2 regions of the Streptomyces sp. NPDC037126 genome follow, and region 2 is predicted to be linked to the other one. Evidence: riboswitches for the same ligand, from Rfam matches in the RefSeq annotation. Region 2 holds a riboswitch; the other holds the start of a gene.
What was found. Region 2 has a riboswitch for S-adenosylmethionine ahead of ACZ7FF_RS02990 (aminotransferase class V-fold PLP-dependent enzyme). Riboswitches for the same ligand answer to the same signal wherever they lie in the genome.
Positions count from the first base shown of each region.

Region 1: it holds a riboswitch for S-adenosylmethionine, as region 2 does, so the genes downstream of both, thrC (threonine synthase) here and ACZ7FF_RS02990 (aminotransferase class V-fold PLP-dependent enzyme) in region 2, are expected to answer to the same signal.

Region 1 covers NZ_JBVJTD010000014.1:137,997-153,097, reverse strand. The annotation lists gene cdgB (diguanylate cyclase CdgB) at 1-163, shown strand, start outside; gene ACZ7FF_RS27950 (carbohydrate-binding protein) at 281-1,192, shown strand; gene ACZ7FF_RS27945 (1-phosphofructokinase family hexose kinase) at 1,197-2,126, opposite strand; gene nagA (N-acetylglucosamine-6-phosphate deacetylase) at 2,249-3,376, opposite strand; gene ACZ7FF_RS27935 (ROK family protein) at 3,457-4,401, opposite strand; gene ACZ7FF_RS27930 (extracellular solute-binding protein) at 4,463-5,803, shown strand; gene ACZ7FF_RS27925 (DUF3263 domain-containing protein) at 5,839-6,063, shown strand; gene otsB (trehalose-phosphatase) at 6,100-6,975, shown strand; gene ACZ7FF_RS27915 (alpha,alpha-trehalose-phosphate synthase (UDP-forming)) at 6,963-8,390, opposite strand; gene ACZ7FF_RS27910 (glucosyl-3-phosphoglycerate synthase) at 8,474-9,418, opposite strand; SAM riboswitch class I at 9,549-9,693, shown strand; gene thrC (threonine synthase) at 9,711-10,994, shown strand; gene ACZ7FF_RS27900 (MoaD/ThiS family protein) at 10,991-11,266, shown strand; gene ACZ7FF_RS27895 (cold-shock protein) at 11,709-11,912, shown strand; gene groL (chaperonin GroEL) at 12,212-13,834, shown strand; gene ACZ7FF_RS27885 (hypothetical protein) at 13,927-14,760, opposite strand; gene ACZ7FF_RS27880 (DUF397 domain-containing protein) at 15,011-15,101, opposite strand, start outside.
Region 2 covers NZ_JBVJTD010000001.1:647,252-662,352, forward strand. The annotation lists gene ctaD (aa3-type cytochrome oxidase subunit I) at 1-1,638, shown strand, start outside; gene ACZ7FF_RS02950 (cytochrome c oxidase subunit 4) at 1,635-2,033, shown strand; gene ACZ7FF_RS02955 (L,D-transpeptidase) at 2,193-3,452, shown strand; gene ACZ7FF_RS02960 (response regulator) at 3,532-3,933, opposite strand; gene ctaE (aa3-type cytochrome oxidase subunit III) at 4,088-4,708, shown strand; gene qcrC (cytochrome bc1 complex diheme cytochrome c subunit) at 4,772-5,584, shown strand; gene qcrA (cytochrome bc1 complex Rieske iron-sulfur subunit) at 5,581-6,639, shown strand; gene qcrB (cytochrome bc1 complex cytochrome b subunit) at 6,636-8,273, shown strand; gene trpD (anthranilate phosphoribosyltransferase) at 8,413-9,477, shown strand; SAM riboswitch class IV at 9,553-9,669, shown strand; gene ACZ7FF_RS02990 (aminotransferase class V-fold PLP-dependent enzyme) at 9,812-11,173, shown strand; gene ACZ7FF_RS02995 (Lrp/AsnC family transcriptional regulator) at 11,208-11,489, opposite strand; gene ACZ7FF_RS03000 (rhomboid family intramembrane serine protease) at 11,486-12,280, opposite strand; gene ACZ7FF_RS03005 (hypothetical protein) at 12,438-12,677, shown strand; gene ACZ7FF_RS03010 (NYN domain-containing protein) at 12,723-14,066, shown strand; gene ACZ7FF_RS03015 (C40 family peptidase) at 14,279-15,101, shown strand, end outside.

The DNA.
Region 1 (15,101 bases), on a different contig from region 2:
CCAGCCGATCCGGGCCGAGGGCAGGGCCGTCCGGGTGGGCGCGAGTTTCGGCATCGGCTGGGCACACTGCGGTATGACCGCGGACGAAGTGTTGAAGTCAGCCGACGAACGGATGTACGTAGAGAAACGATCTCGTCCCAAACAGCACCGACGCGCCGGATGAGCCGCAGGTCAGCGGAGTGATGCGGTCCGAGTCACCCGTTTGGGCCAGCGAGAGCGGGTAGGCTCGCCATTCCAACCCGTATCGCATCCGCCCGCACCTGTTGAGGAGTACCAAGGGATGACGCCCGGCGACAACGGCGCGAGCACGCCCGAGGACGACGACCCGTTCGGCTACCTGTACGCAGACGGCCAGGCCAGAGGGGCCCAGCCGCCGTCCGGCGGTTACGGCTACCCGAACTCGGTCAGCAGGGTGCGCACGGTCGGCGAGCGCCAGTACGGCCAGCCGACGGTGCCGCAGCAGCAGGGCGCCTACGGCCAGCCGAACGCCCACTACCAGGCTCCCGAGACGCTGCCCGGCGGCGCCCCGACGAGCCGCCAGCAGCAGCCCTCGCCCGGCCGCCGCGGTCCGAACACCAAGGGCCTGCTGATCGGCGCCATCGCGGTGGTCGCCGCGGTCGTCATCGGCATCAGCGTCGCCATGCTCAACGGCAGCTCGGACGACAACAAGAGCAAGAACCAGGCCGGCAACACCCCGACCCAGTCCCAGAGCAACGACCCGAGCCCGTCGAACAGCAGCCCGGCACCGACCGGCGACCTGCCGAAGGTGGACGGCTCGAACAGCGGTCTCCAGCTCGCGGGCGGTGCCGCCGTCACCAGCGACGTCACCGGGGCGCGGTCCGCGGACGGCAAGTACATCGGCGGCCTCAACCAGCCCGGCGCCTCGGTGACCTGGACGGTCAACGACATCCCCGAGGACGGCCCGTACACCCTCTTCGTGAACTACAGCGCCGCTGGCGACGACCAGGCGATGACGCTCACCGTCAACGGCAAGCCGTACGGCAGCAAGCTGGGCCTGAAGAACTGGCGGCACGCCAAGGACGGCGACTTCACCAACGGCTGGACCAGGTCCTACGTGTGGCCGGACCTGAACAAGGGATCGAACACGCTGTCCATCTCCTGCCAGCCCGGCGACAAGTGCAACGCCCTGCTCGACCAGCTCTGGATCAAGAAGGGCCACGTCACGGGCTGAGCCGTCACGCGGCGCTCTGATCTCCCGTCACCGCGACCCGGTCCACCAGTTCTTCGTAGGTGGCCGGGTCGAACTCGCCCGCCGCCGGGGCGCGTACCGTCGCCGCCGAGAGGGCGATCGCCCGGGACAGCCGGGCAGGCCAGGGGAGGTCTTCGAGCAGGCCCGACAGCAGGCCCGCGACCGCCGAGTCACCCGCGCCCGTCGGGTTGCCGTGGATGCGGACGGGTGGGGTGGCACGCCAGCGGCCCTCGGGGGTGACGGCCAGCAGGCCGTCCGCGCCGAGGGAGGCGACGACCGCGTGGGCGCCGCGGCGGCGGGCGTCGTGGGTGGCTCGGGTGGGGTCGTGGGAGCCGGTGAGTTCGGCCAGTTCGTCGGTGTTCGGCTTGATGAGGTCGGGGCGGGCGGCCACACCCCGTCGCAGCGGCTCGCCGCTGGTGTCGAGGAGCACCGGCACGCCGAGCGCGCGGGCCGTACGGATCAGGCCCGCGTACGCCCCCACCGGCACCCCCGGCGGCAGGCTGCCGCACAGGGCCACCGCCGAGGCACCGGCCAGCAGCTTCTCGTACCGCCCCAGGAAGGCGCCCCACTCGGCGGGCGCTATCTGCGGGCCGGGCTCGTTCAACTGGGTGGTGTCACCGCGGAGTTCGTCGACGACGGCGATCGTGCGGCGGGTCGCCCCCGCCACCGGCACCAGCGCGTCCGTCAGCCCGGCGGTGCCCGCGAGCCGCTCACGCACCGCACGCCCGGTCGCCCCACCCGCGAACCCCGTGACCGTCACCTCGTGTCCGAGCGCGGCCAGCACCCGGCCCACGTTGACACCCTTGCCGCCCGGCCGCTCGATGACCTCGGAGACCCGGTGCGAGGCGTGCGGGCGCAGTGACCGTACGCGATAGGTGATGTCGAGAGCGGTGTTCAGCGTGACCGTGAGGATCACTCGTGCCGACCTCCCTCGAAGTCCCTGTGCCCGTCATCGGTTTCCGGGGCCTCGATCATGCCAAACAGACGGCGGCCGGCCCAGTCACGGGTCGGCCGCCGTCGCGGGAAAAGAAGGGCGTATCAGGCCAGTTGCGGCGCCACCACCCACTCGCCCCGCCGCATCACGCCCTTGATGTCGAAGTTGTCGTCCAGCAGGACCAGATCGGCGTCCTTGCCCGGCTCCAGGGAGCCGACGCGGTCGGACAGGCCGAGCAGCCGGGCCGGGCCCGCGGACAGGGCCTTGACGGTGTCCTCCACGGACAGCCGGTCGACGGTCACCGCCCGCTTGAACGCGCGGTCCAGGGTGAGCGTCGAGCCCGCGATCGAGCCGCCCTCGACCAGCCGCGCCACGCCCTCGCTGACCTCCACCTCCAGCGGGCCGAGCATGTAGCGGCCGTCGCCGATGCCGGCCGCGTCCATCGCGTCCGTGATGAACGCGACCCGGTCCGCGCCCGCGTGCCGGAAGGCCAGCTCCAGCGCGGCGGGGTGCAGGTGCGTGCCGTCGTTGATCAGCTCGACCGTCACCCGCTCGTCCTCCAGCAGCGCGGCGACGGGGCCGGGCGCGCGGTGGCCGAGGGCGGGCATGGCGTTGAAGAGGTGGGTGGCGACGGTGGCGCCCGCGTCGATCGCCTCGACCGTCTGCTCGTAGTCGGCGTCGGTGTGCCCGATCGCCGCGATCACGCCGTGCTCGGCGAGCAGCCGTACGGAGTCGATGCCGCCCGGCAGCTCGGCGGCGAGGGTGAGCATCCGCGCCTGCCCGCGGGCCGCGTCGATCAGCTTGCGGACCTCGGCCGGCTCCGGGTGGCGCAGCAGCTTCTCGGAGTGGGCGCCCTTGCGGCACGGCGAGATGAAGGGCCCCTCGAAGTGGATCCCGGCGATCTCCCCCTGCTCGGCCAGCTCGCTCAGCAGCCCGGCCTGCCGCACCAGCAGGTCCATCTCGTCGGTGACGGTGGAGGCGACGAGGGTGGTGGTGCCGTGCCGGCGGTGCGTGCGGACGGCGGTGAGCACGTCGTCGGCCGTACCGGAGAAGGACGCTCCGCCGCCGCCGTGGTTGTGGATGTCGACGAAGCCGGGGACCAGCCAGTGGCCGGTCACGTCGATCGTCGCGGCGCCGGCCGGGGCGGCCGCGGTGATGTGCCGGCCGTCGACCGCCACCCGGCCGTTCTGCACCGTTCCGGTGGGAAGCACCACGTGCGCGCCGGTGAGCACCTGCGGGCCGGTGGGGGCCGAGGTCGCCCGCGCCCCTCGGGGGGCGCCGTCCGGGGCCGGGGTTTCCCGCTCGGTTGCCATCAGGTGCTTACCTCCGGAGTCGTAGGGATGGTCGTCAGGAGATCGCGCGCGAGCAGTCCCGCGCCCAGGCAGCCCGCGGTGTCACCGAGGGCGGCGGGGACGACGGACGGCAGTTTCTGGAAGGTGACCCGGCGCCCGACGGCGTTCCGCAGGGGCTGGAACAACACTTCCCCCGCCTCGGCCAGGCCGCCACCGATGATCAGGGTGCGTGGGTCCAGCAGGGTGAGCGCGGTGACGAGGCCGTCGGCGAGCGCGTCCACCGCCTCCTGCCAGACCCGGACGGCGTTCGGGTCACCGGACGCGACGGCCTCGGCGCAGTCCGCCGCGTCCGCGTCCGGGTTCCCGCCGGCCGCCGCCCACGCCTCGCTGACGGCGGAGGCGGACGCGTACCGCTCCAGGCAGCCGCGCTGCCCGCAGGGGCAGGGGGTGCCGCCGGGGCGTACGACGATGTGGCCGATCTCGCCCGCGAAGCCGTGCGCGCCCGCCTCCACCCGGCCGTCGATGCCGATGGCGCCCGCGATCCCGGTGCCGAGCGGCACGAACAGGAACCGGTCGGCGCCCCGGCCCGCACCGATCCGGCCCTCGGCGAGGCCGCCGGTGCGCACGTCGTGGCCGAGGGCGACGGGCACCCCGAGCCGCTCGGTGAGCAGGGCGCGCAGGGGTACGTCCTTCCAGCCGAGGTTGGCGGCGTAGACGGCGACGCCGTGCTGCTCGTCGACGATCCCGGGGACCGCGATGCCGGCCGCTGCGGCCGGCTCACCGAACCGCGCCACACCGTGGTCGCGCAGTTCGGCGGCGAAGTCGAGGATGCCCGCGACCACCGCGTCGGGACCGCGCTCGCGGCCGGTGGCCCGGCGGGCGCGGTGCAGCAGGGCGCCGTCGTCGCCGACGAGGGCGGCCTTCATCCCGGTACCGCCCACGTCCAGGGCGATGACATGTCTCACGGGGGACAGTGTGGCCCGCACACCCGGGAGAGGTCTAGTCCACTCGCGTGGTGTAGACCTTATGTGTCCATATATTGAACGGTCAGACAGCAGGGTTGGGGCTTTGACGGTGCGTCGGGGAACGGCAGGAGTGATCGCGGTGGTGTCCGCACTGGGCATGACGGCGGTACTGGGCGGCTGCGGGAGTACGGGCTCCTCCGACGTGACCCTCAGACTCGTCGCGGCCGACTACGGCGACTCGGCCGCCAACAGCTCCCAGAAGTACTGGGACTCCCTGGTCAAGGAGTACGAGGCGAAGCACCCCGGGGTGAAGGTCGACGTCAGCGTCTACTCCTGGAAGGACGTCGACAGCAAGGTCAAGGAGATGGTCGACGCCGGGCACGCCCCCGACATGGCCCAGATAGGCGCCTACGCCGACTACGCGGCCGCGGGCAAGCTCTACCCGGCCTCGGACCTGATCTCCATCCGCACCCAGGCCGACCTGCTCTCCTCGCTGGCCGACGCCGGCCAGTGGAACCACACGCAGTACGGCATCCCCTTCGCCGCCTCCACGCGCGTGCTCTTCTACAACAAGACCCTGTTCGCCAAGGCCGGCATCACCCCGCCCACCACCTGGGACGAGCTGGCCGCCGACGCCAAGGCGCTCAAGGACAAGGGGGTGAAGTACCCCTACGCGCTGCCCCTCGGCCCGGAGGAGGCCCAGGCCGAGACCATGCAGTGGCTGCTGAGCGGCGGCAGCACGGAGACCGGCGGCACCGGCTTCACCGACGACGTCGGCACCTACACCATCGACTCCGCGCAGAACGTCCAGACGCTCACCTGGCTCAAGGACGAGCTGGTCGGCAAGGGCCTGACCGGTCCCGTGGCGCCCGGCAGGCTCAACCGCGCGGACGCCTTCGCCGCCTTCGCCGACGGCCAGGTCGGCATGCTCAACGGGCACCCCACGCTGATCCAGCAGGCCGAGAAGAAGGGTGTGCAGTTCGGCATGGTGCCGATGCCGGGCCGCACCGGCAAGGCCAGGGCCTCGATGGGTGTCGCCGACTGGATGATGGCCTTCAAGCAGAACGGCCACGCCGACCAGGTGGGCGACTTCCTCAACTTCGTCTACAGCGAGAAGAACGTCCTCGGCTTCTCCCGCGAGTACGGCCTGCTCCCGGTCACCGGGTCCGCCTCCGACACCATGAGCGCCTCGGAGGCGGCCCCCGACAAGGCCCTGCACCCCTTCCTGGACCAGCTGTCGACCTCCGAGCTGTACCCGGTGGGCAAGACCTCCTGGGCGTCGGTCAGCGCGGCCGTGAAGAAGGACATCGGCCAGGCCGTCGCCCCCGGCGGCGACCCGGCCGGCGTGCTGACCCGTCTGGAGGCGAACGCCACGGCCGTCGACAGCAGCAACGCCGGCTGACCCGGTTGTCGGTGCCCGGCGTTACGGTGGCGGGCATGGAACTGGGCAGCCGTGAAAAGGGCATCCTCGCGCTGGAGCGCCGGGGCTTCACCGGCCCCGGCGCCAAGGAGCGTGCGATACGCGAGGAGCTGGGCCTGGCCCCCGTCCGCTACTACCAGCTCCTCAACGCCCTGCTGGACGACGAGCGCGCGCTGGCGCACGATCCGGTCACGGTGAACCGCCTGCGCCGGGTCCGCGAGGCACGGCGCTCCGAGCGCTGAGGAGTGAGGGCGGCCCCGCGCGGATAGTGTCGCCGTATGGGCACCCATACGACGGACGCAACGGATCCCACCGACCCGCCGGACCCCCTGCCGACCCCCACCACCCGGCCCGGCCGCGACGGCCTCGCGGCGCTGCTGGCGAGGCCCCGCACCGCAGTGGTCGGTCTCGACTTCGACGGCACCCTCGCCCCGATCGTCGCCGACCCCGAACAGGCCCGCGCCCACCCGGAGGCCGTCCCCGCGCTCGCCGCGCTCGCCCCCAAGGTGGCCTCCGTCGCGGTGATCACCGGCCGGCCCGCCGGCGTGGCGGTCCGGCACGGCGGCTTCGCCGGCGTGGCCGGCCTGGAGCACCTGACCGTCCTCGGCCACTACGGCGCCGAGCGCTGGGACGCGGTCACCGGCACGGTCACCGCCCCCGCCCCGCACCCCGGCGTCGCCGCGGTCCGCGCCGAGCTTCCCGGCGTCCTCGACCGCGTCGGCGCCTGGCAGGGCACCTGGATCGAGGAGAAGGGCCGGGCGGTCGCGGTGCACACCCGCCGAGCCGAGGACCCGGGGGCCGCCTTCGAGGCCCTGCGCGCCCCGCTCACCGACCTCGCCACCCGGCACGGCCTGATCGTCGAACCGGGCCGCATGGTCCTGGAACTCCGCCCGCCGGGCATGGACAAGGGGGTCGCCCTCCTCGACCACGTCCGCGCGACCGGCGCCGAGTCCGTCGTCTACGCGGGCGACGACCTCGGCGACCTGCCCGCCTTCGCCGCCGTGGACAAGCTCCGCTCCGACGGCCTGCCCGGCCTCCTCGTCTGCAGCGGCAGCACGGAGGTCACCGAACTGGCCGAAAGGGCCGACCTGGTCGTGGACGGCCCGGAGGGCGTCGTACGGCTGCTGAGGGGCCTCGCGGCTCAGCTGGACTGAGGGTCCAGCGCGTGCAGCTGGTCCAGGAACCACTGGGCGGGCGGCAGCGCGGTGGCCGCGGCGGCGAGCCGCTTCGACCGCTCCGCCCGCTCGGCGGCCGGCATGGTCAGCGCCGTGTGCAGGGCCTCGGCCGTCCCCCGGATGTCGTACGGGTTCACCACGATCGCGTCCTCGCCCAGCTCCTCGTACGCCCCCGCCTCCCGGGACAGCACCAGCGCGCACCCCTCGTCGGAGACGACCGGGACCTCCTTGGCGACCAGGTTCATGCCGTCCCGGATGGGGTTGACGAGTGCCACGTCGGCGAGCCGGTACGCGGCCAGCGACCGCGCGAAGTCGTCCTTCACATGCAGCACGACCGGGGTCCAGCCGGCCGTCCCGTACCGCGTGTTGATCTCCCCGGCCACCCGCTGCACCTCGGCCGTGTAGTCGCGGTAGACGGACAGGTCCTGCCGCGACGGGTAGGCGAACGCGATGTGCACCACGCGCTCGCGCCACTCGGGGTGGTCGTCGAGCAGCTGCCGGTAGGCCAGCAGCCCGCGCACGATGTTCTTGGACAGCTCGGTGCGGTCGACGCGCACGACGGTCCGGCGGCCCTCGCCGATCTCCTTCCGCAGCGCCGCCATCCGCTCGTCCACGTCCGGTTCGTGGGAGCGCTTGCGCAGGAAGTCCGCGTCCGCGCCCAGCCCGTGCACCCCGATCCGGGTGCCCGAGGGGATCCCGGGACCCAGCACCGCGTGGCAGCAGTCCGTGAACGCGTCCGCCCAGCGCCGGGTGAGGAACGCGGCCCGGTCGGCCCCGAGGATGCCGGTCAGCAGCTCGGCCGCGACGTCGTCGGGCAGCAGCCGGAAGTAGTCCGGCGGGGCCCACGGGGTGTGCGAGAAGTGGCCGATGCGCAGGTCGGGACGGAGCTGCCGGAGCATGCGCGGGGCGAGGGCCAGGTGGTAGTCCTGGATCAGCACCGCCGCGCCGTCGGCGGCCTCCTCGGCCAGCGCCTCGGCGAACGCCCGGTTGTAGGCCTCGTACGACGCCCACTGCCGGCGGAACTCCGCGTCGAAGACCGGCTCCAGCGGTGTCTGGTACAGCATGTGGTGGACGAACCAGAGCACCGAGTTGGCGATGCCGTTGTAGGCGTCGGCGTGCACGGACGCGTCGATGTCGAGCATCCGCACCCGCTGTCCGCCGGTGTCCCCGGCCGGCAGCAGCCCGCCGTCCGCCCGCCGCACGGCCTCCCGGTCGCCGTCGCCGAGCGCGGCGCACACCCACACCGCGTCGGTGTCCGGCCCGATGGCCGACAGCCCCGAGACCAGCCCGCCGCCACCCCGCTTGGCGTGCAGCGAGCCGTCGGGGCGCACCTCGTACGAAACCGGGCCGCGATTGGACGCGACCAGCACCTCTGCACCGTGCGTGGAAGCCATGGTCCTCAACCTAGCCCGGCCCGGAAACGCTCAAACGTACGGACCACCCCGGAAGGCGGCTGTATACGGCCGTACCTCCGCTTTCACGCCACCCGGCGATGCGCGTACTCCGCGATCTCCGTCATCGGCGGCCGTTCCTCGGTGTCCACCGAGTAGGTGCGCGGTTCGAAGCCGTCCTCGCCCCGCTCGAACTGGGTCAGCGAGGGGCGGATCAGATGGCCGCGGGCCAGCCGGAGCTGCGCGGTGCGGTAGATGGCGGCGGCCATCCGGCCCAGCGCCTGGCCGTCCTGGTGCCGGTGCCTGCGCACCCCGACGTCGACCTGGGCCAGCGCGTCCAGGCCGACCAGGTGCAGCGCGTCGACCAGCATGCCCAGCTCCACGCCGTAGCCGACCGGGAACGGCAGCTGCTCCAGGAGCGAGCGCCGGGCCGCGTACTCGCCGCCCAGCGGCTGCACGAACCCGGCCAGCTGCGGCCAGTGCATGTTCAGCAGCGGGCGGGCCATCAGCTCGGTGACCCGGCCGCCCTGCCCCGACGCCCCGGCGAGCGGGCGGTCGTACATGCCCTTGACCAGGTCCACCTCGGGCTCGGTGAGCAGCGGGCCGACGATCCCGGAGACGAAGTCGCAGGAGAACTCCCTCAGGTCGGCGTCGATGAAGCAGATGACGTCACCGGTGGTGACGAGCAGGGAGCGCCACAGGACCTCCCCTTTGCCCGGGACGGCCGGGATGCGCGGCAGGATGTCGTCGCGGTGGACGACCCGCGCGCCCGCGGCGGCGGCGACCTCGGAGGTCCGGTCGGTCGAACCGGAGTCGACGACGACGATCTCGTCGACCAGCGGGACCCGCTCCACGAGGTCGCGCCGGATCACCGCGACGATGTCGCCGACGGTCTCCTCCTCGTTGAGCGCGGGCAGCACGACGCTGATCTTCTGACCCGTACGCTGCTTGGCGGCGAGGAGCAGCTGCAGCGGGCGATCGGACACGGACCAGGAGCGGGTGCTCAGCCAGCGCTCGACTTCTTCCAGCACGGTCCCCGGCTCCTCACGGTTGTCTCGCGGTTCGGACGACTATCTCAACTGTCCTGGCCTTCGGTTACAGTCTTGAACAACGCCGATGACCATCGCATGTCGGGGGTCGCCCGCGTTGACAACCACATACAGCTCATCCAGAGGGGCAGAGGGAAACGGCCCGGTGAAGCCCCGGCAACCCTCCAGTCGGTACTCGTCTTTCCACAGCGAGGCTCCCGGCTAGGGAAGGTGCCAAATCCGTCTCACGGCGAGATGCGTCGTGAGGAAGATGAGGAGAAAGGGCCTCGCCTCCATGGCTGTGCAGACAGTTGCAAGCACCAGCAGTTCCACCGTCGATCTCGGGCCCGCCGCCGCTCTGAGCTGTCGCGAGTGCGGTCACCGGGTGCCGCTCGGCCCGGTTTTCGCCTGCGAGGAGTGTTTCGGCCCGCTGGAGATCGCCTACGACTTCTCCGCCTACGACGCCGAAGAACTGCGCCGGCGCATCGAGGCCGGTCCCGCGAACATCTGGCGTTACGCGCCGCTGCTGCCGGTCCCGGCGGACGTGGCCGGGAAGCCGAACCTGAACCCCGGCTGGACCAAGCTCGTCAAGGCCGACAACCTGGCGCGCGAGCTGGGCGTGACCGGCGGTCTGTACGTGAAGGACGACTCCGGCAACCCGACGCACTCCTTCAAGGACCGCGTCGTCGCGCAGGCCCTGGAAGCCGCCCGCGCCTTCGGCTTCACGACCCTCAGCTGCTCCTCCACCGGCAACCTGGCCGGTGCCGTCGGCGCCGCCGCCGCCCGCGCCGGCTTCCGCTCCTGCGTGTTCATTCCGCACGACCTGGAGCAGGGCAAGGTCGTCATGGCCGCGGTCTACGGCGGGCAACTCGTCGGCATCGAGGGCAACTACGACGACGTGAACCGCTTCTGCTCCGAGCTGATCGGCGACCCGGCCGGCGAGGGCTGGGGCTTCGTCAACGTCAACCTGCGCCCGTACTACGCGGAGGGCTCCAAGACCCTCGCGTACGAGATCTGCGAGCAGCTCGGCTGGCGGCTGCCGGACCAGATCGTGATCCCGATCGCCTCCGGCTCCCAGCTCACGAAGATCGACAAGGGTCTGAAGGAGCTGATCGAGCTCGGGCTGGTCGAGGACAGGCCGTACAAGATCTTCGGTGCGCAGGCCGAGGGCTGCTCGCCGGTGTCGACGGCCTTCAAGGCCGGGCACGACGTGGTCCGCCCGCAGAAGCCGAACACCATCGCCAAGTCGCTGGCCATCGGCAACCCGGCCGACGGCCCCTACGTCCTGGACATCGCCCGCCGCACCGGCGGCGCCGTGGAGGACGTGACGGACGCGGAGGTCGTCGACGCCATCAAGCTGCTGGCCCGCACCGAGGGCATCTTCGCGGAGACGGCGGGCGGTGTGACCGTCGGCGTCACCCGCAAGCTGATCGAGGCCGGCGTGCTGGACCCGGCGAAGACCACGGTCGTGCTGAACACCGGCGACGGCCTGAAGACCCTCGACGCGGTGGCCGGCACCGGCCTCAGCGCCACCATCCGCCCGACCCTGGACTCCTTCCGAGAGGCTGGCCTCGCATGAGCGTGACCGTTCGCATCCCCACCATCCTGCGCACCTACACCGGCGGCAAGGCCGAGGTCTTGGCCGAGGGGGCGACCCTCTCCGAGGTCATCGAGGACCTGGAGAAGAACCACACCGGCATCGCCGCCCGGGTGCTGGACGACCAGGGCAAGCTGCGCCGGTTCGTCAACGTCTACGTCAACGACGACGACGTGCGCTTCGAGCAGGGCCTGGGGACCGCGACCCCGGACGGCGCCGGCGTCTCCATCATCCCGGCCGTCGCCGGCGGCTGACCGAATGACTGAACATTACCCTCGGTAACAGTGATTACCGAATGTTCATCCGATTGCCCCCTCCGTGAGAGAAGCGGAGGGGGCAATTCTGCGTGATTGAGCGCGGTACAGTTGGGGAACGCGCTCCCGGAGTGCCAACCGGAAGCCCTTGATTCATGCCGCACACCCGATAAGAAGTAGCCAAAGTGCACGGGTCTTATGCGGCTTTTGTGGCTTTTATGGGGCCCGACTTGCCCTGAATTCGGGTGAATTCTCGCCACATTCCGGGCCCGGCTCGTCCAGAATTCTCGTCCGATTGACCTGTTGCAGACGGCAGTTGGACAGATACATTCAGCCGCGGTCGACGCGTTCCGGCGCACGCCCCCGTCCCATGGGGGGTGAGGTCTGACCCGGGTCCGCGAAGTGCGGATCTGTGCAAGGGCCAGTAATAGGGGAGTTAGGCATGGCTCAGGGCACCGTCAAGTGGTTCAACGCGGAGAAGGGGTACGGCTTCATCGCGGTCGACGGTGGTGCGGACGTATTCGTCCACTACAGCGCCATTCAGATGGACGGCTACCGCACCCTGGAAGAGGGCCAGCGGGTGGAGTTCGAGATCTCGCAGGGCCAGAAAGGCCCGCAGGCCGACATGGTTCGCCTCAGCGCCTGAACGTTTCTTGTACGAAGGGCCCGCACCTCGCACAGGGTGCGGGCCCTTCGCCGTGCCCGTGGGCGCCGTGTTCGCGGGCGGCTGACGGGGGCGGCCGTACCCCCGAGGCGCTTGCACTCGACCATGCCGAGTGCTAATCATTGGCGTTAGCACTCTGAAGGTGAGAGTGACAAAGAAGGACCGGGTCGGTGAGGTCCGCAGGCCATGTGGGGCAAGGAACCACAGGCCGGCGAACCGTCCGTCGCGGGCGCGGGCGCGGTCCGAAGGAATCACCCCCAGTCCTGGAGGGACCACTTCACATGGCCAAGATCATCGCGTTCGACGAGGAGGCGCGGCGCGGCCTCGAGCGCGGCATGAACCAGCTCGCGGACGCCGTCAAGGTGACGCTCGGCCCCAAGGGCCGCAACGTCGTCCTCGAGAAGAAGTGGGGCGCCCCCACGATCACCAACGATGGTGTCTCCATCGCCAAGGAGATCGAGCTCGAGGACCCGTACGAGAAGATCGGCGCCGAGCTGGTCAAGGAAGTCGCCAAGAAGACGGACGACGTCGCCGGTGACGGTACGACCACCGCGACCGTTCTCGCCCAGGCCCTGGTCAAGGAAGGCCTGCGCAACGTCGCCGCCGGTGCCAACCCGATGGCCCTGAAGCGCGGTATCGAGAAGGCCGTCGAGGCCGTCTCCGCCGCCCTGCTGGAGCAGGCGAAGGACGTCGAGACCAAGGAGCAGATCGCCTCCACCGCGTCCATCTCCGCCGCCGACACCCAGATCGGCGAGCTCATCGCCGAGGCGATGGACAAGGTCGGCAAGGAAGGCGTCATCACCGTCGAGGAGAGCAACACCTTCGGCCTGGAGCTCGAGCTCACCGAGGGCATGCGCTTCGACAAGGGCTACATCTCCGCCTACTTCGCGACCGACATGGAGCGCATGGAGGCGTCGCTCGAGGACCCGTACATCCTCATCGCGAACTCCAAGATCGGCTCCGTCAAGGACCTGCTCCCGCTCCTGGAGAAGGTCATGCAGTCGGGCAAGCCGCTGCTGATCATCGCCGAGGACGTCGAGGGCGAGGCCCTGTCGACGCTGGTCGTCAACAAGATCCGCGGCACCTTCAAGTCCGTCGCCGTCAAGGCCCCGGGCTTCGGTGACCGCCGCAAGGCCATGCTCGGCGACATCGCCATCCTCACGGGCGGCGAGGTCATCTCCGAGGAGGTCGGCCTCAAGCTGGAGAACGCGACCCTGGACCTCCTGGGCCGCGCCCGCAAGGTCGTCATCACCAAGGACGAGACCACCATCGTCGACGGTGCCGGCTCCTCGGACCAGGTCAACGGCCGGGTCAACCAGATCCGCGCCGAGATCGAGAACAGCGACTCGGACTACGACCGCGAGAAGCTGCAGGAGCGCCTGGCGAAGCTCGCCGGCGGTGTCGCGGTCATCAAGGCCGGTGCCGCCACCGAGGTGGAGCTCAAGGAGCGCAAGCACCGCATCGAGGACGCCGTCCGCAACGCGAAGGCCGCCGTCGAGGAGGGCATCGTCGCCGGTGGTGGCGTGGCCCTGCTGCAGGCCTCCTCGGTCTTCGAGAAGCTGGACCTCGACGGTGACGAGGCGACCGGCGCCAACGCCGTGAAGCTCGCGCTGGAGGCCCCGCTGAAGCAGATCGCCGTCAACGGTGGTCTCGAGGGTGGCGTCGTCGTGGAGAAGGTGCGCAACCTGGCCGTCGGCCACGGTCTGAACGCCGCCACGGGCGAGTACGTCGACATGATCGCCGAGGGCATCATCGACCCGGCGAAGGTGACCCGTTCCGCTCTGCAGAACGCCGCCTCCATCGCCGCGCTGTTCCTCACCACCGAGGCCGTCATCGCCGACAAGCCGGAGAAGGCCGCCGCGCCGGCCGGCGGCGGCATGCCGGGCGGTGACATGGACTTCTGATCGACCTGAGGGTTGATCGCCTGTCCTGTGGACCGAGGGCGGTACGTCCAGCTTCCGGCTGGGGGTACCGCCCTCGGGCTTTCGCGGTGGGTTCAGTCGGCGTAGTCCTTTGTCCTTTCCGGTCGTTTGAGGGACATCGCAGCGCGGATCCCGGCTGCGTGGACCTGGACCGCTGAAGGGGGCAGGGGCGCGTGGGAGCGCGTCGGCGCGTGTTCGCCCCGGCAGCCGCCGCACACGCCCCGTGGCAGTGCCTCCGGCCGCCCCGGCACCCCGCATTCCGAGCACTCCAGGACCCGGCGGGACACCGGACGCGGGACCGGTTCCGGCGGCAGCTTGTCGGTCAGACGGCGGCGGACCAGGGCGGCCGGGTGGTGGACCGGCGCCGGTAACCCGTCGGTCAGGGCGCGCAGTACGGCCTCGTCGGTGGCCCCGCGCGCGAACCACTCCGTGAGCAGCGGGGCGAGAGCGGCGCAGTCGGCGGCGGAGAGGGACAGGACGGGGGCCGTGCGGCCGAGGGCGGCGAGGAGGACGTGGGCGCGGGAGCGGGTGGGGCCGGGCCGTTCGGGCGGGTGCGCGTCCTCCGGTACGTCGCCGCGGGTGAACGCCGCCCACCAGGCGTCGTCGCGTGCGGTACGGGACCACCACGATCGGGTGATCCAGCGCGAGCCGCCCTCCTCCGTCTCCAGCCGCTCCCTTCCTCGCCGTAAGTGCCCCGCCGCCTGGATGCGGTTGAGGGCCGTGCGCAGCGCGCACTGGCCGTACGGGAGCTGCTTGGCCAGCGTCTTCACGGAGATGTCGGCGCCGTCGGGGAGCCGGTCGACGTACGCGGCGATGGCGGCCTCGCGCGGCGGCAGGTGCGCGAAGTCGCCGTTGGTACGGCGGTGTTGGTCGGACGCGGAGCGCTTTCCGTAACCCGGATTGGCCATCGGGTGGGAGGACGCGTGCGCGGGCGGGAGGGCAGGACTAAGCTTGGCTTCAGCCACGGGATCGCCTGTGTTTCGATCTCGGAGGTCAAGCCCCCGCAGGTGTTGGTAGCGCCTGGCGGGGGCTGTTCGTTATGCGGGCACGCTAGAGCCTCGTGACTGTGCGTGGCAAATCAGACGCATGCCGTCAACTCGCGGGGTGGGAGGGTGGGTTGAGGCCCTCCACCCATTCCATGCAAAGAGGGCTCGGGGCTCAAGGCTTGAGGTTCGCGACGAACGCGGACCAGGCCTCCGGCCGGAACACGAGCGTCGGGCCTTGGGGGGTCTTGGAGTCACGGACGGGG
Region 2 (15,101 bases):
GTGAAGTGGCTGACGACCACCGACCACAAGACGATCGGGACGATGTATCTCGTCACGTCGTTCGCGTTCTTCCTGATCGGCGGCGTGATGGCGCTGCTCATGCGCGCCGAGCTGGCCCGGCCGGGCCTGCAGATCATGTCGAACGAGCAGTTCAACCAGGCGTTCACGATGCACGGCACGATCATGCTGCTGATGTTCGCGACGCCGCTGTTCGCCGGCTTCGCGAACTGGATCATGCCGCTGCAGATCGGCGCGCCCGACGTGGCGTTCCCGCGGCTGAACATGTTCGCCTACTGGCTGTACCTGTTCGGCTCGACCATCGCGGTGGGCGGCTTCCTCACCCCCGACGGTGCGGCCGACTTCGGCTGGTTCGCCTACTCCCCGCTGTCGGACGCGGTCCGCAGCCCGGGCATCGGCGCCGACATGTGGATCATGGGTCTGGCCTTCTCCGGCTTCGGCACCATCCTCGGCTCGGTCAACTTCATCACCACGATCATCTGCATGCGTGCCCCGGGCATGACCATGTTCCGCATGCCGATCTTCGTGTGGAACGTGCTGCTGACCGCGGTGCTGGTGCTGCTGGCCTTCCCGGTGCTGGCCGCCGCGCTGTTCGCCCTGGAGGCGGACCGCAAGTTCGGTGCCCACGTGTTCGACGCCGCCAACGGCGGCGCACTGTTGTGGCAACACCTCTTCTGGTTCTTCGGCCATCCAGAGGTGTACATCATCGCGCTGCCGTTCTTCGGCATCATCAGCGAAGTGATCCCGGTGTTCTCCCGCAAGCCGATGTTCGGCTACATGGGTCTGATCGCCGCGACCATCTCGATCGCCGGTCTGTCCGTGACCGTGTGGGCCCACCACATGTACGTCACCGGCGGTGTGCTGCTGCCGTTCTTCTCCTTCATGACCTTCCTGATCGCGGTCCCGACCGGTGTGAAGTTCTTCAACTGGATCGGCACCATGTGGAAGGGCTCGCTGTCCTTCGAGACACCGATGCTCTGGGCGACCGGCTTCCTGATCACCTTCACGTTCGGCGGTCTGACCGGTGTCATCCTGGCCTCGCCCCCGATGGACTTCCACGTCTCCGACTCGTACTTCGTGGTGGCCCACTTCCACTACGTGGTCTTCGGCACCGTCGTCTTCGCGATGTTCTCCGGCTTCCACTTCTGGTGGCCGAAGATGACCGGCAAGATGCTGGACGAGCGCCTCGGCAAGATCACCTTCTGGACGCTGTTCATCGGCTTCCACGGCACGTTCCTGGTGCAGCACTGGCTGGGCGCCGAGGGCATGCCGCGTCGTTACGCCGACTACCTGGCGGCCGACGGCTTCACCGCCCTGAACACGGTCTCGACCATCAGCTCCTTCCTGCTCGGCCTGTCGATGCTGCCGTTCCTGTACAACGTGTGGAAGACGGCCAAGTACGGCAAGCCGGTCGAGGTCGACGACCCGTGGGGCTACGGCCGCTCGCTGGAGTGGGCGACCTCCTGCCCGCCGCCGCGGCACAACTTCCTCACCCTGCCGCGGATCCGCAGCGAATCCCCGGCGTTCGACCTGCACCACCCCGAGATCGCCGCGCTCGAGCAGCTCGAGCACGCCGGTCACGGCACCGCCATCGCGGGCAGCAAGGAGGCCGGCAAGTGAAGATCCAGGGCCGGATGTTCATCTGGCTGAGCTTCTTCATCCTGATCATGGCCGTCGTGTACGGCGTGTGGTCGAAGGAGCCGGCCGGCACCACGGCGCTCTTCCTGGCCTTCGGCCTGTCCATCATGATCGGCTTCTACCTGGGCTTCACGGCCCGGCGGGTCGACGCGGGTGCGCAGGACGACAAGGAGGCCGACGTCTCGGACGACGCGGGCGAGCTGGGCTTCTTCAGCCCGCACAGCTGGCAGCCGCTGCTGCTGGGCATCGGCGGCGCGATCGCCTTCCTCAGCATCGCGGTCGGCTGGTGGCTGATCTACTTCGCCGCCCCGATCATCGTGATCGGCCTGTTCGGCTGGGTGTTCGAGTACTACCACGGTGAGAACCGCACGCAGTAACACCCGCAGAGCGCACCGGGAGCCCGGACCCTCCGTCAGGAGGGTCCGGGCTCCCGGCTTTTGGGGCCGCAACAGGGTGTCCTTCCTTTGCCGGAGTGTCGGTCGCTCGAACGAGTTACGTGCCGCGCCGGTAAGGTCTCCATCTCATAGCGTGATCGTATGAATCACACTCCGCGGACCCGCACCGTCGTCGGCTGCACGCTGCTGGTGACCGCCCTCGGCGCGGGCGTCACCGCCTGCGGTTCGGACGGCAACCCCCTGTCGGCCAAGCCGTACGACGCAGCGGGCCTGATCTCCTTCAACGGCCCCACCGACGCGGGGAAGCGGGCCGACCCGGACAAGCCCCTGGAGGTCACCGTCAAGGACGAGGGGCGCATCACCGACGTCACCGCCCAGGACTCCACAGGGCGCTACGTGGCGGGCGAACTCGCCGCCGACGGCAGCCGCTGGCACAGCATCTCCCCGCTGGCCGCCAACGCCCACTACACGGTCACGGTGAGCACCGAGGACGACGACGGGGCGCCGGGCCGCAAGGTCCTCGCCTTCGACACCAGCAGACCGACCAGCCAGAAGCGGCTGAACGTCACCTTCGGGCCGGACGCGGGCCAGTACGGCGTGGGGCAGCCCATCACCGCCCAACTGAGCCAGGACGTCAAGGACAAGGCGCAGCGGGCCGTCGTGGAGCGCGCCCTGCGGGTGGACTCCGTGCCGGCCGTCCAGGGCTCCTGGTACTGGGTGAGCGGCAAGGAACTCCACTACCGGCCCAAGGACTACTGGCCCGCCCACGCCACCGTCCAGGTGCACAGCAACCTGGACGGCGTGAAGATCAGCGACCGGCTGTGGGGCGGGAAGTCCAAGGCGCTGAAGATCACCACGGGGGACCGGATCGAAGCCGTCACCGACGCCGCGGCGCACCAGCTGACCTTCTACGAGAACGGCAAGGTGGTCAACCAGATCCCGGTCACCACCGGCAAGCCCGGCTACGACACCCGCAACGGCGTCAAGGTCGTCCTGGAGAAGCAGTACTTCGTACGCATGCGCGGAGTCACTGTCGGCATCTCCGAGAACAGCTCCGACTCCTACGACCTGCCGGTCTACTACGCGACGCGCGTCACCTGGTCGGGCGAGTACGTGCACGCCGCGCCCTGGTCCGTGGGCTCACAGGGCTACGCGAACGTCAGCCACGGCTGCACCGGCATGAGTACGTCCAACGCCGAGTGGTTCTTCGACCACATCCACCCGGGGGACATCGTCAGGGTCGTCAACTCCAACGGCACCCCGATGGAGCCCTTCGGCAACGGCTTCGGCGACTGGAACGTCGACTGGAAGAAGTGGCGCACCGGATCCGCCCTGACCAACGGCACACCGGACAGCCCCGCCCCCGTGGACGCGGTGAGGCTCCGGCCGACGGCGCTGTGAGGACCGCAGGGGCGCGGGCAGCCGGGCGGACGGCCCTTCGCGGGCCGCGGCCGCGGGCATGACCCCGCGCCCCGGGTCCTCAGGCGCTCTGCAGGCGCTTCTGGCGCAGCAGGGCGGCCAGCGCGGAGGCGAACTCGACCGGGTCCACCGGAAGGGTCACCGCCGCGTCGGCCCGGCTCCACGTGGCCAGCCACGCGTCCTGGGGCCGGCCGATGAGCACCAGCACCGGCGGGCAGTTGAACACCTCGTCCTTGATCTGCCGGCACACGCCCATGCCGCCCATGGGCACGGCCTCGCCGTCGAGCACGCACACGTCGATGCCGCCGCGGTCCAGCTCGGTCAGCACGGCCGCGGGCGTCGCGCACTCTACGAATTCGACCTGGGGCACGTCGGGAGCGGGCCGCCGCCCTGCGGCCAGCCGTACTTGCTCGCGGGTGTTGGAGTCGTCGCTGTAGACCAGCACCGTGGCGGTCGGCTGCATTGTTCCTCCGGGACGTCGGCGTCGTACGGACAGGACGGACGGGGCCGTTTGGGCGGATGTTACTCCCATGAACACCACGTCAGCACCGGTTCGGCAGGCAGCAACACTCCGAACGGCACCCCCCGGAGTGAGGGCGGGATAAGCGACCGACATAATGTCGGTCGTGGCGACAGCAACGACAGTAGAAACCGGGCACGCGCACCCGTCGGTCAACCGGCCGAACCTCACCAGCGTCGGAACCATCATCTGGCTGAGTTCCGAGCTGATGTTCTTCGCGGCCCTCTTCGCGATGTACTTCACCCTCCGGTCGGTGACCGGACCGGCCCACTGGAAGCACATGGCCTCAGCGCTCAATGTGCCCTTCTCCGCGACGAACACCACGATCCTGGTGCTCTCCTCGCTCACCTGCCAGCTCGGCGTGTTCGCGGCCGAGCGCGGCGATGTGAAGAAGCTCCGTGGCTGGTTCATCATCACCTTCATCATGGGTGCGATCTTCATCGGCGGTCAGATCTACGAGTACACCTCGCTGGTGAGGGACGAGGGGATCTCCCTGTCCTCCGACCCGTACGGCTCGGTGTTCTACCTGACCACCGGCTTCCACGGCCTGCATGTGACGGGCGGTCTCATCGCCTTCCTGCTGGTCCTCGGCCGCACCTACGCGGCGAAGAGGTTCACGCACGAGCAGGCGACCGCGGCCATCGTCGTGTCCTACTACTGGCACTTCGTCGATGTCGTCTGGATCGGCCTCTTCGCCACGATCTACCTGATCAAGTAGCCGGGACCACTCCCGCTAAATCCAGAAGCACCGACGCAGAAGATCCTGACACCGGGGTAATCCGTGAAAAAGCTCTCCGCACGACGACGCCATCCGCTGGCGGCGGTCGTCGTCCTACTCCTCGCGCTGGCGGCCACTGGGGGGCTGTACGCCGCGTTCGCACCCGCGAGCAAGGCACAGGCCGATGAAACCTCCCAGTCCCTGACCATCAAGGAGGGCAAGAAGCTCTACGAGGTCGGCTGCGCCAGCTGCCACGGCACCGGTGGCCAGGGCTCCTCCGACGGCCCGAGCCTGGTCGGCGTGGGCGCCGCGGCGGTCGACTTCCAGGTCGGCACCGGCCGTATGCCGGCCGCGACCTCGCAGGGCGCCCAGGTCCCGCGCAAGAGGCCCATCTACACGCAGGCCCAGATCGACCAGCTCGCCGCGTACATCGCGTCGCTGGGCGCCGGCCCGAGCATCCCGACCAAGGACCAGTACGGTCCGGACGGCGCCGACATCGCCAAGGGTGGCGAGCTGTTCCGCACGAACTGCGCGCAGTGCCACAACTTCACCGGCAAGGGTGGCGCCCTCACCAACGGCAAGTACGCGCCGACGCTGGAAGGCGTCGACCCGAAGCACATCTACGAGGCCATGCAGACCGGCCCGCAGAACATGCCGAACTTCCCCGACACCACGCTGTCCTCGAAGAACAAGAAGGACATCATCGCGTACCTGCACGCGGTCGACAGCGACCAGACGACCAACCCCGGCGGTCTGGAACTGGGCGGCATCGGCCCGGTCAGTGAGGGTCTGTTCGCCTGGATCTTCGGCCTCGGCGCACTGATCGCCGTCGCCGTCTGGGTCGCCGCTCGGACCGCAAAGGCCAAGAAGTCATGAGTAGCCAAGACATTCCAGAAGAGAACCTGCCCGCTGAGCAGGACCACGCGCACGGCGCGGTAGGGATCGCGGACGAGGAGAACCCGTTCGCCGACCCGGGGCTGCCGCCCCACGAGCACCGGATCCAGGACATCGACGAGCGGGCCGCCCGGCGGTCCGAGCGCGCGGTCGCCCTGCTGTTCACGGTGTCGATGCTGGCCACCCTCGGCTTCATCACGTCGTACGTGACGATCCCGCACGACAAGAACATCTTCGTGTTCCCGATCGGGCACCTCAGCGCGCTGAACTTCGCGCTGGGCCTGACCCTGGGCACGGCCCTGTTCTGTATCGGCGCGGGCGCGGTCCACTGGGCCCGCACCCTGATGTCCGACGTCGAGGTCGCCGACGAGCGTCACCCGATCGAGGCCTCTCCCGAGGTCCGCGCGAAGGTGCACGCGGACTTCCGCGAGGGCGCCAAGGAGTCGGCGCTCGGCCGCCGCAAGCTGATCCGCAACACGATGTTCGGCGCGCTGGCCCTGGTGCCGCTCTCCGGCGTCATGCTGCTGCGCGACCTCGGTCCGCTGCCCGGCACCTCGCTGCGCCACACCCTGTGGGCCAAGGGCAAGCGTCTGGTCAACATGAACACCAACCAGCCGCTGCGTCCCGAGGACGTCGGCGTCGGTTCGCTCACGTTCGCCAAGCCCGACGGCCTGGACGAGACGGACGAGCAGTTCCAGACGGAGATCGCCAAGGCGGCCCTGATGATCGTCCGGCTGCAGCCGGACAACATCAAGGACAAGCGCGAGCTCGACTGGTCGCACGAGGGCATCGTCGCCTTCTCGAAGATCTGCACCCACGTCGGCTGCCCGATCTCCCTGTACGAGCAGCAGACGCACCACGTGCTGTGCCCGTGCCACCAGTCCACCTTCGACCTCTCCGACGGTGCCCGAGTGATCTTCGGCCCCGCCGGCCACGCCCTGCCGCAGCTGCGCATCGGCGTGGACAGTGAGGGTTACCTCCAGGCGCTCGGCGACTTCGAGGAGCCCGTCGGTCCTGCATTCTGGGAGCGCGGATGAGTACTGCAGCGAACGAAACGCCCCGCTCTCGCGGGAAGGCACCGGCCGGCGAGCGTGTCGCCGACTGGGCCGACGGCCGACTCGGGATCTACTCCCTGGCCAAGTCCAACATGCGCAAGATCTTCCCCGACCACTGGTCGTTCATGTTGGGCGAAGTGTGCATGTACAGCTTCATCATCATCATCCTGACGGGTGTGTACCTGACGCTGTTCTTCCACCCGTCGATGAACGAGGTGGAGTACCACGGCAGCTACGTCCCGCTCCAGGGACAGCTGATGTCCGAGGCGTTCAACTCGACCCTGCACATCTCCTTCGACGTGCGCGGTGGTCTGCTCGTCCGGCAGATCCACCACTGGGCCGCGCTGATCTTCCTCGCCGGCATGTTCGTGCACATGATGCGCGTGTTCTTCACCGGCGCGTTCCGCAAGCCGCGTGAGGTCAACTGGCTGTTCGGCTTCCTGCTGTTCGTCCTCGGCATGTTCACCGGCTTCACCGGTTACTCGCTCCCGGACGACCTGCTCTCCGGCACCGGTGTGCGCTTCATGGAGGGCGCGATCCTGTCCGTGCCGATCGTCGGCACGTACCTGTCGTTCTTCCTCTTCGGCGGTCAGTTCCCCGGTCACGACTTCGTCGCCCGGTTCTACTCGATCCACATCCTGCTGCTGCCGGGCATCATGCTCGGCCTGATGGTGGGCCACCTGATCCTGGTCTTCTACCACAAGCACACGCAGTTCGCGGGTCCGGGCAAGTCCAACAACAACGTCGTCGGCATGCCGCTGCTGCCGGTCTACATGGCCAAGGCCGGAGGCTTCTTCTTCCTGGTCTTCGGTGTCATCGCGGTCATCTCCGCCATCGCGCAGATCAACCCGATCTGGGCCATGGGTCCCTACCGTCCGGACCAGGTGTCCACCGGCGCCCAGCCCGACTGGTACATGGGCTTCTCCGAGGGCCTGATCCGGTTCATGCCGGGCTGGGAGATCGACTTCTGGGGCCACACGCTCGTCCTGGGCGTGTTCATCCCGCTGATGATCTTCCCGCTGGTCCTGGTCGCGATCGCGGTCTACCCGTTCATCGAGGCCTGGGTCACCGGTGACAGGCGCGAGCACCACATCCTGGACCGCCCGCGGAACGCCCCGACGCGCACCGGCCTCGGTGTCGCCTGGATGACGGTGTACCTGACCCTGCTGATCGGTGGCGGCAACGACCTGTGGGCCACGCACCTCAACCTGTCGATCAACGCGGTCACCTGGTTCGTCCGGATCTTCGTCTTCGTCGGACCGGTCCTGATGTTCCTGCTCACCAAGCGGATCTGCCTCGGCCTGCAGCGCCGTGACCGCGAGAAGGTGCTGCACGGCCGCGAGACCGGCATCATCAAGCGCCTGCCGCACGGTGAGTTCATCGAGGTGCACGAGCCGCTCAGCCAGGAGCAGCTGCACACGCTCACCGCGCACGAGCAGTACAAGCCGCTCGAGATCGGCCCGACGGTCGACGAGAACGGTGTCGAGCGCAAGGTGAAGGCCGGCGACCGGCTGAGGGCCCGGCTGTCCAGCGCCTACCACGGCGAGGACAACCAGATCGCGAAGCCGACCGTCGAGGAGTACAAGGAGATCACGAGCGGCCACGGCCACCACTGATCCCACCGCGTCGTCACGCCACGCAGAAGGGCCCCGTCCGGGTTACGGACGGGGCCCTTCGCCGTCCCCGGGGGTCGATAGGGTGGGACCTGTTGAGACACGCGTCCCGTGGTGCGGGACATCGAACCAGGAGCGGCTTATGAGCGCTGTGACCCCCGCTGGAGGCGACACCGCGGCGGGCCGCTCCTGGCCCGCTCTGCTGAACGGTCTGCTGGACGGCAGGGACCTGTCCGCCGACGAGACCGCCTGGGCGATGGACCTGATCATGCGCGGCGAGGCGACGGACGCCCAGATCGCCGGCTTCATGGTGGCCCTGCGGGCCAAGGGCGAGACGGTCGAGGAGATCTCCGGCCTCGTCCGCACGATGTACGAGCACGCGAACGTCATCGAGGTGCCGGGTCCCGCCGTCGACATCGTGGGCACCGGCGGTGACGGCGCCAAGACGGTGAACATCTCCACCATGTCCTCGATCGTGGTCGCGGGCACGGGCGTGAGGGTCGTCAAGCACGGCAACCGGGCCGCCTCCTCCGCCTCCGGGTCCTCCGACGTCCTGGAGAAGCTCGGGATCAACCTGAACCTGACGCCGAAGCGGGTCGCCGAGGTCGCCGAGGAGGCCGGCATCACCATCTGCTTCGCGGTGAAGTTCCACCCGTCACTGCGTCATGTCGCCGCGGCACGCGGCCAGTTGGGCATCCGGACGACCTTCAACGTGCTCGGTCCGCTGACCAACCCGGCCCGGGTGCGCGCCCAGGCGGTGGGCGTCGCCGACCCGCGGATGGCGCCCATCGTGGCCGGCGTCCTCGCCGGGCGCGGCAACTCCGCGCTGGTCTTCCGGGGCGACGACGGCCTGGACGAGCTGACGACCACGTCCACCTCCCGGGTCTGGGTGGTCCGGGACGGCAAGGTGGCCGAGGAGTCCTTCGACCCGCGCGACGCCGGGATCGAGCTGGTCCCCGTGGAGGCCCTGCGCGGCGGCGACCCGGCGTTCAACGCCGAGGTCGCCCGGCGCGTGCTGGACGGCGAGCCGGGACCCGTCCGGGACGCCGTGCTGCTGAACTCGGCGGCGGCTCTGGTCGCCCTCGCGCCGGGCGACGCGTCCCTGACGGAGCAGCTGCGCGCCGGGATGGAGAAGGCCGCGGAGTCCATCGACTCCGGCGAGGCGAAGCGGGCGCTGGAGCGCTGGGTGGCCGCCAGCAACGCCTGAGGGTCCCCGGTCGGCGTCCCGCGATCCGGACTCGGGTTGCGGGACGCCGATCACTTCGCGTACGTTCCCGTACCAGGTCATGAGTGACAGTCATGAGGCCCCGGCCGACTGTCCGGCAACCCTCCGTCCGTGGCGGGGTGCCCCGGGTGAGGACCAGGTCGTGGGCAACGAGGTCCGCGGCAAGCGCGGACCCCTCGAGAAACCAGGGGTCCTGGTCGTCGAGGAGCCTTCCGTGAGCAAGCGAATGCGATAGGGCCGCCGAGCCCCGCCTCCGCACACCCATCTTCTCTTCCTTCCGTACGCCCTGCGCCGTACGTCCTCACGGGAGTTCCCCATGTCTGTCCTCACCGCTGCCGCCGACCAGTCCGTTTGTGCCCCGCTTTCCGTTCTGGGCGCAGATGTCACCGTCCCACTCGTCACCGGTGGCGAGGTCGCCTACGCGGCCCTCGACTACGCCGCCAGCGCCCCCGCCCTCCAGCGTGTCTGGGACGACGTGGCGGCCTACGCCCCCTACTACGGCAGCGTCCACCGCGGGGCCGGCTACCTGTCCCAGCTCTCCACCGACCTGTTCGAGAACGCCCGCAGGACGGTCGCCGCGTTCCTCGGCTGCCGCGAGGGCGACCAGGTGGTCTTCACCCGGTCGACGACCGACTCCCTGAACCTCCTGGCCTGCGCCCTGCCCGCCGGCTGCCAGGTCTTCGTCTTCGAGACCGAGCACCACGCCTCGCTGCTGCCCTGGCAGGACGCCGAGGTCACCTACCTCGACGCCCCGCGCACCCCGCAGCAGGCCGTGACGACGCTGGAACGGGCCCTCGCCGACCGCGCCCCGCACGGACCGGCCCTGGTCTGCGTCACCGGTGCCTCGAACGTCACCGGGGAGCTGTGGCCGGTCCGCGAGCTGGCCGCCGCCGCGCACGCCCACGGCGCCCGGATCGTCCTGGACGCCGCCCAGCTGGCCCCGCACCACCCGGTGGACATCCGTGAGCTGGACGTGGACTGGGTCGCCTTCTCCGGGCACAAGCTGTACGCGCCCTTCGGCTCCGGTGTCCTGGCCGGCCGCGCCGACTGGCTGCGGGTGGCCGAGCCGTACCTCGCGGGCGGCGGCGCCAGCCGCAAGGTCACCCGGCGCGAGGACGGCGGGGTGGACGTGGAGTGGCACGAGGGCGCGGCCCGGCACGAGGCGGGCTCCCCGAACGTCATCGGCGCCTACTCCATCGCCTCCGCCTGCAAGGCGCTCACCGAGGCGGGCTGGGACACCCTCGTCGCCCGCGAGCGGCACCTGATCGACACCGTCCGCGAGGGGCTCGCCGGGGTGCCCGAGGTCAGGTTCCTCTCCCTCTTCGGCGACGACGCCCCGCGCGTCGGGGTCATCTCCTTCGTCGTCGAGGGCTGGAACAGCTCCCACTTCGCCGCCGCCCTCTCCGCCGAGTACGGCATCGGCGTGCGCGACGGCCTCTTCTGCGCCCACCCCCTCGTGCGCACCCTGCTGGGCACGGACCCGAGGACCCAGGGGGAGTGCGGCGCCCCCGAGGCTGCGCCCGGCGAGAAGGCCCTCAACGCCATCCGCGTGAGCTTCGGGGCGGGCACGCCGGACGAGCACGTGCGCCGCTTCGTGGACGCCGTGAAGGAACTGGTGACCGAGGGCGCGAAGTGGACGTATCGCACGGAGGACGGGCGCTGCGTGCCCGCGGTGTGAGGCCGGGGCGTCCGGTGGGGCGGCCTTCAGGCGGTCAGGAGTCCAGCCCGATCGCGAAGGCCGCCTCCATGTCGTGCTGGGAGTAGGTGCGGAACGCGACGTGCGTGTCGGTGGCCTCGACCCCCGGGATCTTGCTGATCCGACCCGGGATCACCTCGGCGAGGTCCTCGTGCTGCCGCACCCTGACCATCGCGATCAGGTCGTACGTACCGGTGACGGAGAAGACCTCGGTGACCGACTCCAGCGAAGCGATCTGCTCCGCGATCTCGGGGATCCGGTCCACGCTGGTCTTGATCAGGACGATCGCGGTGATCACGGCTGGTTCTCTCCCTCGGGGGCCTGAGCAGGGGCGGCTTTCACTCTAGTCGCCCGCCCGTCCCCCACCACCGCTCGTCCGGGGCCGTCCTTCGGGCCCTTCCTCGTCCCGTAGCGCGCCCACGCGTAGCCGAAGCCGAGAGCGAAGCCGACCAGGTGCGCGAGGTAGGCCACCCCGGGCCCCTGGGCGGAGCGCCCGGCCGCCAGCCACTGCAGCGCCGCCCAGAAGGGCAGCACGACCCATGCCGGGAACCGCAGCGGCAGGAAGAACAGGAACGGCAGAAGACTGGTGACGCGGGCGCGGGGGAACAGGTAGAGGAACGCTCCGAGAACCGCCGAGATCGCCCCGGACGCGCCCACCAGCGACTGCTCCGAGGTGGCGTTGGCGACCGCGTAGCCCAGGAGGGCCAGATAACCGCAGCCGACGTAGAAGAGAGTGAACTCCACCCGGCCCATCCGCTCCTCGGTCATCACACCGAAGACGAGGAGGAAGAGCATGTTGCCCAGCAGGTGCACCCAGCTGCCGTGCACGAACAGGGCCGTGACCGGGGTGAGTGCCTGCTGCGCGGGGCGGCCGAACAGCTCGGCCGGGACCACGCCCCAGCGGCGGAAGTACGCCCGCTGCGCGGCGAGCAGGGCGTCCCCGGAGCCGTACCCGGGGGTGAGCCCGGAGGCCGGGCCCAGGACGAAGATCAGGAAGCACAGGGCGATGAGGGCGTACGTCGTCGGCGCCGAGGTGCCCCTGAGTGCCCTGAGGGTCCTGCCGGCCGCCGTGCTCCAGTCGCTGATCATGAACACAGAGCATGACGTAAGGGGACGCAAGCTGACAGACCGCCTCGCCGCCGTGGACGGGCGGGCGGCGAGTACCTGCCAGGCCGTAGGGTTACGAGCCACACGCGCCGGCCCCCGGCCCGGCCCGACGACGAGACGAAGGAAGCGGACAGCCACGATGACGGTTCCCCTGCCGACCGCCACGACCCGGTGGCGCTGCACCCTGTGCGGCAACCTCACCCGGTTCGACGTCACCCGTTCGTCCAAGGTCGTCGAGTACGTGCATCTCGATCTCGCCGGTGAGCCGAGCGTGGAGGAGCGCGAGGTGGTCAGTGAGACCATCGAGTCGGTGCGCTGCCGCTGGTGCAACGCGGTGGACCAGGTGGAACTCGTGGACAGGCCGGGCGCCGGCTCCTGAGCGGAGCGGCCCGGAGAGGTTTTCTTCGGTATTGGGGTGTGACGGATGGTGGAGACCGCAGGCGGGGGGCCGGGCGACGGCACCGCTGAGGTGCTTGACCGTCCGCTGCCCGACGGAGTGCGGCGCAGGGCCGTGCAGATCGTCTCGGACGGCTTCGGCGGGCTGACGATGGGCGAACTGCCCGCGCAGCTCCGGCAGTACGCCCGGTTCACCCCGAATCGCCGGGCCAAGTTCGCCGGGAACGCGATGGCGGCGGCGCTGGAGACCGACGCGCTGTTCCGGCAGCGGATCGGGGAGAAGTTCAGAGAGGCGCAGCCGGAACTCGCCGGCGCCCTCGACTCCGGCTCGCCGCCCCCGGCCGCGGACCCGCTCGACGTGGCGGCCGCGGCCTACGTACTGCGTCCGGCGGGCTGGGTGAAGCTGGTCACCGCGGCGGGCGAGGAGGCCCAGCGCGCCGACGCCGAGCGGGCGGACGAGGAGAGCCGGGCCGAACTGGACCGGCTGCGTGCCGAGCTGGCCCAGGCCCGTGAGCACACCCGGGCCGAGACCGAACGGCTGCGCACGGAGCTGGAGTCGGCGAAGAGGGACGCCGAATCGCTGCACCGGAAACTGCGCGCCGCCCTCAGCGACGTGAAGCGGGGCGAGGCCGCGCTGCGCAAGGCGCAGGGCGAGACCGACGCCGTGCGCGCCGAGGCGCAGGCCCAGGTGTCGGCCGCCGAGAGCGAGTCCCGCCGGCTCAAGGCCCGCCTCGGCGAGGCCGAGGCGGGCCTTGAGGCCACCCGCCGGGCGGCCCGTGAGGGCCGCAGCGTGGAGGACATGCGGGTGCGGCTGCTGCTCGACACCCTGCTGGAGGCGACCCAGGGCCTGCGCCGGGAACTGGCCCTGCCGCCGGTGTCCGTGCGCCCGGCCGAGACGGTCGACGCGGTGGAGCCGGGACGGATGACGCCAAAGGACATCGCGGCGCGCGCCCTGTCCGAGCACGACCCCGCGATCCTCGACCAGCTCCTCGCCCTGCCCCAGGCGCATCTGGTGGTCGACGGCTACAACGTCACCAAGACCGGCTATCCGCAGATGCCGCTGGAGAAGCAGCGGCTGAGGCTGCTCGGTCAGCTCTCCGCGCTCGCCGCGCAGACCGGCGCCGAGGTCACCTGTGTCTTCGACGGCGCCGAACTGGCCGCGCCGGTGCTCCTGGCGCCGCCGCGCGGGGTGCGGGTGCTGTTCTCCAAGCCGGGCGTCACGGCCGACGAGCTGATCCGCCAGCTCGTGCGCGCGGAGCCACCGGGCCGTCCGGTCATCGTCGCCTCGACCGACCGCGAGGTGGCCGACGGCGTCGCCAGGGCGGGTGCCCGTCCCGTGGCCTCTGCGGTACTTCTGAAGCGACTGTCCTGAAGGCCCAACGGACGTACGCAATGCCCGAATTGGGTTGATCGTCGAACCACTTAGTGTCAAGCGCGCCTCACTGCATGTGAGTTCTGTGCAAAGAATGCATTGCGGGGCGGGATTTTTTGGTGTGAGGATTTGAACTGATCACAAGTGGGTCACTAGGGTCTGGGCTCGAACCTCCGAACGGGTGATCACTCACAAGAAGGAGTTCGTCCTCCGTGGCGTCCCATCGTCGACCCAAGCAGCAGAGTCGCGCTCGCGTGACCGTGCTGACCACCGCAGCCGCCGCTGCCGTCGTGCTGAGCGCGAACGCCGCCAACGCCGCGCCGAGTCAGAAGCTCAGCAAGGACCAGGTCAAGGCCAAGGTCGACGAGCTCTACCAGCAGGCCGAGCAGGCCACCGAGAAGTTCGACGGGGCCAAGGAGAAGCAGCAGAAGCTGCAGAAGGAAATCTCCACGATCCAGGACAACGTCGCCCGGGGTCAGGAAGACCTCAACAAGCTGCGCGACGGCCTGGGTTCGCTGGCCACGGCCCAGTACCGCTCCGGCGGTATCGACCCCTCGGTCCAGCTCTTCCTCTCCTCGAACCCGGACGACTTCCTCGACAAGGCGTCCACGCTGGACCAGTTGAGCGGCCAGCAGGTCGACGCGCTCCGGAAGATCCAGGACAAACAGCGCGAACTCGCCCAGGAGCGGGCGGAGGCCACCGAGAAGCTCAAGGACCTCTCCGCCACCCGCACCGAACTGGGCAACCAGAAGAAGGCGGTCCAGGACAAGCTCGCCTCGGCGCAGAAGCTGCTCAACAGCCTGACCGCCAAGGAGAAGGCGGAGCTGGCCGCGCAGCAGCAGCGCGCCGACCGCTCCTCCAGCCAGCGCGTGAACCTCGGCGACACCCCGCCCGGATCCGGCCGTGCCGCGGCCGCCTTCGCCGCCGCCCAGGGCCAGCTCGGCAAGCCGTACGTGTACGGCGCCACCGGCCCCTCCTCGTTCGACTGCTCGGGCCTGACCTCCTACGCCTACGCGGCGGCCGGTGTCTCCATCC